Regions from separate parts of the Streptomyces sp. NBC_00076 genome, predicted to be linked through region 2. Evidence: riboswitches for the same ligand, from Rfam matches in the RefSeq annotation. Region 2 holds a riboswitch; the other holds the start of a gene.
What was found. Region 2 has a riboswitch for S-adenosylmethionine ahead of OHA64_RS12870 (aminotransferase class V-fold PLP-dependent enzyme). Riboswitches for the same ligand answer to the same signal wherever they lie in the genome.
Positions count from the first base shown of each region.

Region 1: linked by a shared signal. The riboswitch ahead of thrC (threonine synthase) and the one ahead of OHA64_RS12870 (aminotransferase class V-fold PLP-dependent enzyme) in region 2 are both predicted to bind S-adenosylmethionine.

Region 1 is NZ_CP108242.1:4,840,888-4,846,180, forward strand. It holds gene OHA64_RS21830 (cold-shock protein) at 188-394, opposite strand; gene OHA64_RS21835 (MoaD/ThiS family protein) at 825-1,100, opposite strand; gene thrC (threonine synthase) at 1,214-2,497, opposite strand; SAM riboswitch class I at 2,515-2,655, opposite strand; gene OHA64_RS21845 (glucosyl-3-phosphoglycerate synthase) at 2,843-3,787, shown strand; gene OHA64_RS21850 (trehalose-6-phosphate synthase) at 3,908-5,293, shown strand, end outside; gene otsB (trehalose-phosphatase) at 5,293-5,293, opposite strand, start outside.
Region 2 is NZ_CP108242.1:2,812,028-2,817,320, reverse strand. It holds gene OHA64_RS12880 (cytochrome bc complex cytochrome b subunit) at 1-1,326, shown strand, start outside; gene trpD (anthranilate phosphoribosyltransferase) at 1,466-2,530, shown strand; SAM riboswitch class IV at 2,602-2,718, shown strand; gene OHA64_RS12870 (aminotransferase class V-fold PLP-dependent enzyme) at 2,896-4,257, shown strand; gene OHA64_RS12865 (Lrp/AsnC ligand binding domain-containing protein) at 4,331-4,612, opposite strand; gene OHA64_RS12860 (rhomboid family intramembrane serine protease) at 4,609-5,293, opposite strand, start outside.

The DNA of each region.
Region 1 (5,293 bases), 2.0 Mb from region 2:
TCCGCAGGTGAACAGCGTCCGACGGCCGCGCCCCGAGGGCGGCCCGCCGCGCCCCGGACACGCTCCGGGCGAGCACCCCGACACACCGGCCGGCCCGCACCCGGACACACCGAAGGGCTCGCACCCCGTGAGAGGTGCGAGCCCTTCGAAGAAGAACAGAAGAACGTCGCTGCTTACCCGGCGCGATTCAGCCGGTCGCCAGACGAACCATGTCCGCCTGCGGCCCCTTCTGACCCTGTGAGATCTCGAAATCGACCCGCTGCCCCTCTTCCAGGGTGCGGTACCCGTCCATCTGGATGGCGCTGTAGTGGACGAAAACATCCGCACCACCGTCGACCGCGATGAAGCCGTACCCCTTCTCCGCGTTGAACCACTTGACGGTGCCCTGAGCCATGCCTAACTCCCCTATTACTGGCCCTTGCACAGATCCACACTTCATGGATCCGGGTCAGACCTCACCCCCCACATGATTGGGGGCGTGCGCCGGAACGCGTCGACCGCGGCCGAATGTATCCGCCCAACTGCCGTCTGCAACAGGTCAATCGGACGAGAATTCTGGACGCGAGCGATCCGGAATGTGGTGAGAATTCACCTGAATTCGGGGCAAGTCGGACCCCACAAAGAACACAAAAGCCACGAAAGAGGCGCACACTTTGGCTACATCTTGTCGGGCGTAAGGAAGAAATCAAGGCTGCCGACCTGTAAAACGGCGGCGCCTTCCCCAACTGTACCGCGCTCAACCACATTGAATTGCCCCCTCCGCTTCTCTTACGGAGGGGGCAATTCGATGAACGCTCGGTAACTGAAGTTACCGAAGGTAATGATCAGCCGCCGGCGACGGCCGGAATGATGGAGACACCGGCGCCGTCCGGGGTCGCGGTCTCCAGACCCTGCTCGAAGCGGACGTCGTCGTCGTTCACGTACACGTTGACGAACCGGCGCAGCTTGCCCTGGTCGTCGAGAACGCGCGCGGCGATGCCGGTGTGGTTCTTCTCCAGGTCGGCGATGACCTCGCCGAGGGTGCCCCCCTCGGCGGCGACCTCGGCCTTGCCGCCGGTGTAGGTGCGCAGGATGGTGGGGATGCGGACGTTGACGCTCACGATGTGACCTCCGGTCGGGGTTACTGGCCTAGGGCGCGGGGCTGTGTGGGATGTGCGGCTGCCGTCGCGCGGGCGCGACCGGCCGCACCGGCCCGCAGACGGACGACTACCTCTCAGACGAGCCCGGCCTCACGGAACGACTCCAGGTTGGGACGAATGGTCGCGGTCAGCCCCGTTCCCGCCACCGCGTCCAGCGTCTTGAGCCCGTCGCCGGTGTTGAGCACCACCGTGGTCTTGGCCGGGTCGAGAAGACCGTTTTCGATCAGCTTCCTCGTCACACCCACCGTCACGCCACCCGCGGTCTCCGCGAAGATGCCCTCGGTCCGCGCCAGCAGCTTGATCGCGTCGACGACCTGCTCGTCGTTCACGTCCTCCACCGCACCGCCGGTGCGACGGGCGATGTCGAGCACGTAGGGACCGTCGGCCGGGTTGCCGATCGCCAGCGACTTGGCGATGGTGTTCGGCTTCTGGGGCCGGACCACGTCGTGCCCGGCCTTGTAGGCGACGGACACCGGCGAGCAGCCCTCGGCCTGCGCACCGAAGATCTTGTACGGCTTGTCCTCGACGAGCCCGAGCTCGATGAGCTCCTTCAGACCCTTGTCGATCTTCGTGAGCTGCGAGCCGGAGGCGATCGGCACGACCAGCTGGTCCGGGAGCTGCCAGCCGAGCTGCTCGCAGATCTCGTACGCCAGCGTCTTGGAGCCCTCGGCGTAGTACGGCCGCAGGTTGACGTTGACGAAGCCCCAGCCCTCGCCGGCCGGGTCGCCGATCAGCTCGGAGCAGAAACGGTTCACGTCGTCGTAGTTGCCCTCGATGCCGACGAGCTCTCCGCCGTAGACGGCGGCCATGACGACCTTGCCCTGCTCCAGGTCGTGCGGGATGAACACGCAGGAACGGAAGCCGGCCCGGGCGGCGGCGGCGCCCACCGCACCGGCGAGGTTGCCGGTGGAGGAGCAGGACAGGGTGGTGAACCCGAAGACGCGGGCGGCCTCGATGGCCTGGGCGACGACCCGGTCCTTGAAGGAGTGCGTCGGGTTGCCCGAGTCGTCCTTGACGAACAGCTTGCCGGCGTCGACGCCCAGCTCACGGGCCAGGTTGTCGGCCTTGACGAGCTTGGTCCAGCCGGGGTTGATGTTGGGCTTGTCGGCCACGTCCGCCGGGACGGGCAGCAGCGGCGCGTAACGCCAGATGTTCGCGGGGCCCGCCTCGATCCGCTTGCGGAGCTCCTCGGCGTCGTAGGCGGAGAAGTCGTAGGCGATCTCGAGCGGGCCGAAACACTCCTCGCACGCGAAGACCGGGCCGAGGGGCACGCGGTGACCGCACTCGCGGCAGCTCAGCGCTGCGGCGGGGCCGAGGTCTACGGTGTTCGTGGTGCTTGCATCAGTCTGCACAGCCATGGAGGCGAGGCCCTTTCTCCTCATCTTCCTCACGACGCACTTCGCCGTGAGACGGATTTGGCACCTTCCCTAGTCGGGAGCCTCGCTGGTGACGAGAACCGACTGGAGGGTTGCCGGGGCTTCATCGGGCCGTATCCCTCTGCCCCTCTGGATGAGCGGTATGTGGTTGTTGATCGGTGAAACGAGGCGGCGACCCCCGACATGCGATGGTCATCCGCGTTGTTCAAGACTGTAACCGAAGGCCAGGACAGTTGAGATAGCCGTCCGAACCGCGAGATGGATCACATGGCCCACACGAGGCCATGGACAGCAGCTCGCCGAGAGAACGCAGAGGAGCCGCGCACTGTGCTGAATGAAGTCGAGCGCTGGCTGAGCACCCGCTCCTGGTCGAAGACCGATCGCCCGCTCCACAAGATCCTGGCAGCGAAACGCGCCACGGGCCAGTCGGTCAGCGTGGTGCTGCCGGCGCTGAACGAGGAGGAGACGGTCGGTGACATCGTCGCCGTGATCCGTCACGACCTCATGCAGCAGGTCCCGCTCGTCGACGAGATCGTCGTCGTGGACTCGGGATCGACCGACCGCACGTCCGAGGTGGCAGCCGCGGCCGGGGCGAGAGTCGTCCACCGCGACGACATACTGCCCCGCATACCGACCGTCCCCGGCAAGGGCGAGGTGCTGTGGCGCTCGCTCCTCGTCACCGGCGGCGACATCGTCTGTTTCATCGACGCCGACCTGAAGGAGTTCTCCTCGGACTTCGTCTCCGGGATCGTGGGCCCGCTGCTCACCGACCCCGGGGTCCACCTGGTCAAGGGCATGTACGACCGTCCGCTGGGCGGCGCCGCCGGTCAGGGCGGCCGGGTCACCGAACTGATGGCCCGCCCACTGCTGAACATGCACTGGCCGCAGCTGGCCGGTTTCGTCCAGCCGCTGGGCGGTGAGTACGCGGCCCGCCGCTCCCTCCTCGAACAGCTGCCGTTCCCCGTCGGGTACGGCATCGAGCTGGGCATGCTGGTCGACTCCCTGCACCTGGTGGGCCTCGACGCCCTCGCCCAGGTCGACATCGGCGTGCGCATCCACCGTCACCAGGACGGACAGGCGCTGGGCCGCATGTCCGCCGCGATCTACCGCACGGCCCAGCTCCGGCTGGCCCGCGGCCACCTCATCCGGCCCTCCCTCACCCAGTTCGAACGGAGCGGGGACGGCTTCGAGCCACGCACCTACTCGGTCGACACGGAGGAGCGCCCGCCGATGGCGGAGATCGCGGAGTACACGGCACGGAAGGTCGCCTGACGCGGGTGTGCCGTCGTATGCCATCGCCGTGTGACGCGGACCGTAGTACGTGCTTCTACGGTCCGTGGCGAAGGTCATCCGTACGTTTGAGCGTTTCCGGGCCGGGCTAGGTTGTGGCGTATGGCCTCCACCAGCGGTGCTGCTCAGGTACTCGTCGCGTCCAACCGCGGCCCGGTTTCGTACGAGGTGCGCGAGGACGGCTCGCTGCACGCCAAACGGGGCGGCGGCGGGCTGGTCTCGGGGCTGTCCGCGATCGGCTCGGACGCGGGTTCCCTGTGGGTGTGCTCGGCGCTGGGTGACGGCGACCGGGAGGCGGTGCGGCGCGGGGTCGGCGAGGACGGCGTGCGGATGCTGGACATCCCGGCCGACGTGCACGCCGACGCGTACAACGGCATCGCCAACTCGGTGCTGTGGTTCGTCCACCACATGCTGTACCAGACCCCGCTGGAGCCGGTCTTCGACACGGAGTTCCGGCGGCAGTGGGCGTCGTACGAGACGTACAACCGGGCCTTCGCCGAGGCGCTGGCCGAGGAGGCGGCGCAGGGCGCGTCGGTCGTGGTCCAGGACTACCACCTGACGCTGGTCCCGGGCCTGCTCCGGGAACTGCGCCCGGACCTGCGGATCGGCCACTTCTCGCACACGCCGTGGGCGCCGCCGGAGTACTTCCGGATGCTGCCGGACGACATCGGGCAACAGGTCCTGCGGGGCATGCTGGGCGCCGACCGGCTGGGCTTCTTGACCCACCGCTGGGCGGACGCGTTCACCGCGTGCGCCGAGGAGTTCGCCGGGGGGCTCGGGAGCACCCGGATCGGTGTGCACGGTCTCGGCGCGGACGCGGACTTCCTGCGGAAGCGGGCGCACGAGGCGGACGTCGACGAGCGGATGACGGCACTGCGGGCCGAGATCGGCGAGGGCCGGAAGGCAATCGTCCGGGTCGACCGCACCGAGCTGTCGAAGAACATCGTGCGCGGGCTGCTGGCCTACCGGCAGCTCCTGGACGACCATCCGGAGTGGCGCGAACGGGTGGCGCACGTGGCGTTCGCGTACCCCTCGCGGCAGGACCTCGCGGTGTACCGGGACTACACCGCCGACGTGCAGCGCCTGGCCGAGGAGATCAACTCCCAGTACGGGACGCCGGGCTGGACCCCCGTCGTGCTGCACGTCAAGGACGACTTCGCCCGCTCGCTGGCGGCCTACCGGCTGGCCGACGTGGCCCTGGTGAACCCGATCCGGGACGGCATGAACCTCGTCGCCAAGGAGATTCCGGTCCTCTCCGAGGAGGGCTGCGTGCTGGTGCTGTCGCGGGAGGCGGGGGCGTTCGAGGAGCTGGGGGACGACGCGATCGCGGTGAACCCGTACGACGTGGTGGCGACGGCCCGGGCCCTGCACGAAGCGCTCACCCTGCCGCCCGGCGAACGGGCCGAGCGCACCAAGCGGCTCGCCGCGGCGGCCACCGCGCTGCCCCCGGCCCAGTGGTTCCTGGACCAGTTGCACGCGCTCGACGCT
Region 2 (5,293 bases):
TCCTTCGATGTGCGCGGTGGTCTGCTGATCCGGCAGATCCACCACTGGGCGGCGCTGATCTTCCTCGCCGGCATGTTCGTGCACATGATGCGCGTGTTCTTCACGGGCGCGTTCCGCAAGCCCCGTGAGGTCAACTGGCTGTTCGGCTTCCTGCTGTTCGTCCTGGGCATGTTCACCGGCTTCACCGGTTACTCGCTCCCGGACGACCTGCTGTCCGGCACCGGTGTCCGCTTCATGGAGGGCGCGATCCTGTCCGTGCCGATCGTCGGCACGTACCTGTCGTTCTTCCTCTTCGGCGGCGAGTTCCCGGGCGGCGACTTCGTGGCCCGCTTCTACTCGATCCACGTACTGCTGCTGCCGGGCATCATGCTCGGCCTGCTGGTGGCGCACCTGATCCTGGTCTTCTACCACAAGCACACGCAGTTCGCGGGTCCCGGAAAGACCAACAACAACGTCGTCGGCATGCCGTTGCTGCCGGTCTACATGGCGAAGGCCGGAGGCTTCTTCTTCCTGGTCTTCGGTGTCATCGCGGCCATCGCGGCGATCGCCTCGATCAACCCGATCTGGGCCATGGGTCCCTACCGTCCGGACCAGGTGTCGACCGGCGCCCAGCCCGACTGGTACATGGGCTTCTCCGAGGGCCTGATCCGTGTCATGCCGGGCTGGGAGATCAACTTCTGGGGGCACACGCTCGTCCTGGGCGTGTTCATCCCGCTGATCATCTTCCCGCTGGTCCTGGTCGCGATCGCGGTCTACCCGTTCATCGAGTCCTGGGTCACCGGCGACAAGCGTGAGCACCACATCCTGGACCGCCCGCGCAACGCCCCGACGCGTACGGCCTTCGGCGTCGCCTGGATCACCTGGTACATGATCCTGCTGATCGGTGGTGGAAACGACCTCTGGGCCACCCACTTCCACCTGTCGATCAACGCCATCACCTGGTTCGTCCGGATCGCGTTCTTCGTCGGACCGGTCCTCGCATTCATCGCCACCAAGCGGATCTGCCTCGGCCTCCAGCGCCGCGACAAGGACAAAGTGCTGCACGGCCGCGAGTCGGGCATCATCAAGCGTCTGCCGCACGGTGAGTTCATCGAGGTGCACGAGCCGCTCAGCCAGGAGCAGCTGCACACGCTCACCGCGCACGAGCAGTACGTGCCGGCCCAGATCGGCCCGACGGTCGACGAGAACGGCGTGGAGCGCAAGGTGAAGGGCTCCGAGAAGCTGCGCGCCAAGCTCAGCGAGGCGTACTACGGCGAGGAGGGGCAGATCCCCAAGCCGAGCGTCGAGGAGTACAAGGAGATCACCAGCGGCCACGGCCACCACTGATCCACCGCGTCGCCACACCACGGCAAGGGCCCCCGTCCGGTCTTCGGACGGGGGCCCTTCGCCGTGCCCGGCGCTGGATAGGGTGGAGCCGACGAGAAGAACGGTGTCCCGGCGTACGGGACCGAACCAGGAGCGGCTTATGAGCGCTGTGACCCCCGCTGGAGGCGGCACCGCGGCGGGCCGTTCCTGGCCCGAGGTGCTGAGCGCGCTGCTCGGCGGCCGGGACCTGAGCGCCGGTGACACGGCCTGGGCCATGGACCGGTTCATGAGTGGCGAGGCCACGGACGCCCAGATCGCGGGCTTCATGGTGGCGCTGCGGGCCAAGGGTGAGACGGTCGAGGAGATCACCGGTCTCGTCGACGCGATGTACGCGCACGCGCAGCCGCTGGACATCCCCGGACCGGCCGTCGACATCGTGGGCACGGGCGGCGACCGGGCCAAGACGGTCAACATCTCGACGATGTCCGCCATCGTGATCGCGGGCACCGGGGCGAAGGTCGTCAAGCACGGCAACCGGGCGTCGTCCTCGGCGAGCGGATCCTCCGACGTGCTGGAGAAGCTCGGCATCAACCTGGACCTGTCGCCCGAGGGCGTGGCCCGGGTGGTGGAGGAGGCCGGGATCACCTTCTGCTTCGCGGCCAGGTTCCACCCCTCGATGCGGTTCGTCGGCGCGGTCCGGCGGGATCTGGGGATTCCGACGTCGTTCAACCTGCTCGGCCCGCTGACCAACCCCGCCCGGGTCACCGCCTCGGCGATCGGCTGCTTCGACACCCGGATGGCGGGGCTCATCGCCGGTGTACTGGCCGAGCGCGGCTCGTCCGCGCTGGTGTTCCGCGGCGACGACGGTCTCGACGAGCTGACCACCACGGCCACCTCCCGGGTGTGGATCGTGCGCGACGGCAAGGTCACCGAGGAGGCCTTCGACCCGCGGCACGTCGGCCTCGAACTGGTGCCGGTGCAAGCGCTGAGAGGCGCCGACCCCTCCTACAACGCCGAGGTCGCCCGCCGCCTCCTGGACGGCGAGAAGGGGCCGGTACGGGACGCCGTCCTGCTGAACTCGGCGGCGGCGCTGGCGGCGCTGGAGCCGACCGGGGCGCCGCTGACGGAGCAGATCCGGGCCGGCATGGACAAGGCCGCGGAGTCCGTCGACTCCGGTGCGGCCAAGCGGACGCTGGAGCGCTGGGCGGCGGCCAGCAACGCCTGACGACGTGGCGATGTCCCGCGATCCGGACACGGGTTGCGGGACCACGATCACTCACGTACGTTTTTGCACCAGGTCATGAGTGACAGTCATGAGGCCCCGGCCGACTGTCCGGCAACCCTCCGTCCGTGGCGGGGTGCCCCGGGTGAAGACCAGGCCGCAGGCAGCGAGGTCTGCGGCAAGCGCGGACCCCTCGCACTCTTCCGAGTGAGCGCACCAGGGGTCCTGGTCGTCGAGGAGCCTTCCGTGAGCCAGCGAATGCGATAGGGCCGCAGAGCCCCGCCTCCGCACCCCCTTTTTCACCTTCACCCACGCTCGAGCCGTACCCGCTCGCGTGGGAACTCAGCTGCCACTCACGGGAGTTCGCCATGTCTGTCCCCACCGCTGTCGCCGCCCAGTCCGTTTGTGCCCCTCTGCCTGTTCTGGGTAGCGATGTCACCGTTCCGCTCGTCACGGGTGGCGAGGTGACCTACGCGGCGCTCGACTACGCGGCCAGCGCGCCCGCCCTGCAGCGCGTCTGGGACGACGTGGCGGCCTACGCGCCCTACTACGGCAGCGTGCACCGCGGCGCCGGCTACCTGTCCCAGCTCTCCACGGACCTCTTCGAGAACGCCCGCGGGACGGTCGCCGAGTTCCTGGACTGCCGCGCCGACGACCAGCTGGTCTTCACCCGGTCCACCACCGACTCCCTCAACCTCCTCGCCGCCGCGCTTCCGGCCGACTGTCAGGTCTTCGTCTTCGAGACCGAGCACCACGCCTCGCTGCTGCCCTGGCAGCACGCCCGGGTCAGCTACCTCGACGCCCCGCGCACCCCCGAGCAGGCGGTGGCCACCCTGGAGCGGGCCCTCGCCGAGCGGGACCCGCACGGCCCGGCCCTGGTCTGCGTGACCGGCGCCTCGAACGTCACCGGGGAGCTGTGGCCGGTACGGGAGCTCGCGGCCGCCGCCCACGCCCACGGCGCCCGGATCGTCCTGGACGCCGCTCAGCTGGCCCCGCACCACCCGGTCTCGGTGCGGGACCTCGACGTCGACTGGATCGCCTTCTCCGGGCACAAGCTGTACGCCCCCTTCGGCTCCGGCGTCCTGGCCGGCCGGGCCGACTGGCTGCGCGCGGCCGACCCGTACCTCGCGGGCGGCGGCGCCAGCCGCAAGGTCACGCGACGCGAGGACGGGGGAGTGGACGTGGAGTGGCACGAGAGTGCCGCCCGGCACGAGGCGGGTTCGCCCAACGTCATCGGCGCCTACTCCATCGCCGCCGCCTGCAAGGCGCTGACGGAGGCCGGCTTCGACACCCTGGTCGAGCGCGAGCGGTACCTGATCGAGAAGGTCCGCACCGGCCTCGCCGAGGTGCCCGAGGTCCGGGTCCTGTCCCTGTTCGGGGACGACGCCCCCCGGGTCGGCGTGATCTCGTTCGTCGTCGACGGCTGGAACAGCTCCCACTTCGCCGCCGCGCTCTCCGCCGAGTACGGCATCGGCGTCCGCGACGGCCTCTTCTGCGCCCACCCGCTGGTCCGCACCCTGCTCGGCAGCGAGCCCCAGACCCAGGGCGAGTGCGGCGCGCCCGAGGCCGCGCCCGGCGAGAAGTCGTTGAACGCCATCCGCGTGAGCTTCGGCGCGGGCACCCCGGACGAGCATGTGGAGCGCTTCGTCACCGCGGTGCGGGAGCTCGTGCGGGAGGGCGCGAAGTGGCGGTACCGGACGGAGGACGGCCGCTGCGTGCCGGCCGTCTGAGAAGCGTTCCGCTCTGGGGCCTGAGGTTCCGTAGGGCCTGGGGCGCTGGGACGGTGAGGCGGTGTTCAGTGGGTCAGGAGTCCAGCCCGATCGCGAACGCCGCCTCCAGGTCGTGCTGCGAGTAGGTACGGAACGCCACGTGCGTGTCCGTGCCCTCCACGCCGGGGATCTTGCTGATCCGGCCGGGGATGACCTCCGCCAGGTCCTCGTGCCGCCGCACCCGCACCATGGCGATCAGGTCGTACGTCCCGGTGACGGAGAAGACCTCACTCACGCTCTCCAGCGAGGCGATCGACTCGGCGATCTCGGGGATCCGGTCCACGCTGGTCTTGATGAGCACGATCGCGGTGATCACGGCTGGTTCTCTCCCTCGGGAGCCGGAGCTGGGGCGGATCTCACTTTAGTCCCACGTCCGAACCGCACCCACGCGTAACCGAACCCCAGCCCGAACCCCACCAGGTGGGCCAGGTACGCCACCCCCGGCCCCCCGGCCGCCTGGCCCGCCGCCAGCCACTGAAGGGCCGCCCAGAAGGGGAGGACGACCCAGGCGGGGAAGCGCAGCGGCAGGAAGAAAAGGAAAGGCAGGAGACTGGTCACGCGGGCCCCGGGGAACAGGTACAGGAACGCTCCGAGGACCGCCGAGATCGCCCCGGACGCGCCGACCAGGGACTGCTCGGAGTCCGCGTTGGCGGCGGCGTAACCGAGCAGGGCGAGGTAGCCGCAGCCGACGTAGAAGAGGGTGAACTGGACGTGGCCCATGCGCTCCTCGGTCATCACCCCGAAGACGTAGAGGAAGAGCATGTTGCCCAGCAGGTGCACCCAGCTGCCGTGCACGAAGAGGGCGGTGGCGGGCGTGAGCGCGGCTCGCGGTGACCCCTCGAACAGCTCGGTGGGGAGCACGCCCCAGCGGTGGAAGTAGGCCCGCTGCGCGGTGAGCAGCGTGTCGCCGGAGCCGTAGGCCGGATTCAGGCCGGCGGCCGGACCGATCAGGAAGAGCAGACAGCACAGTGCGATCAGCCCGTAGGTGACCGGTGCC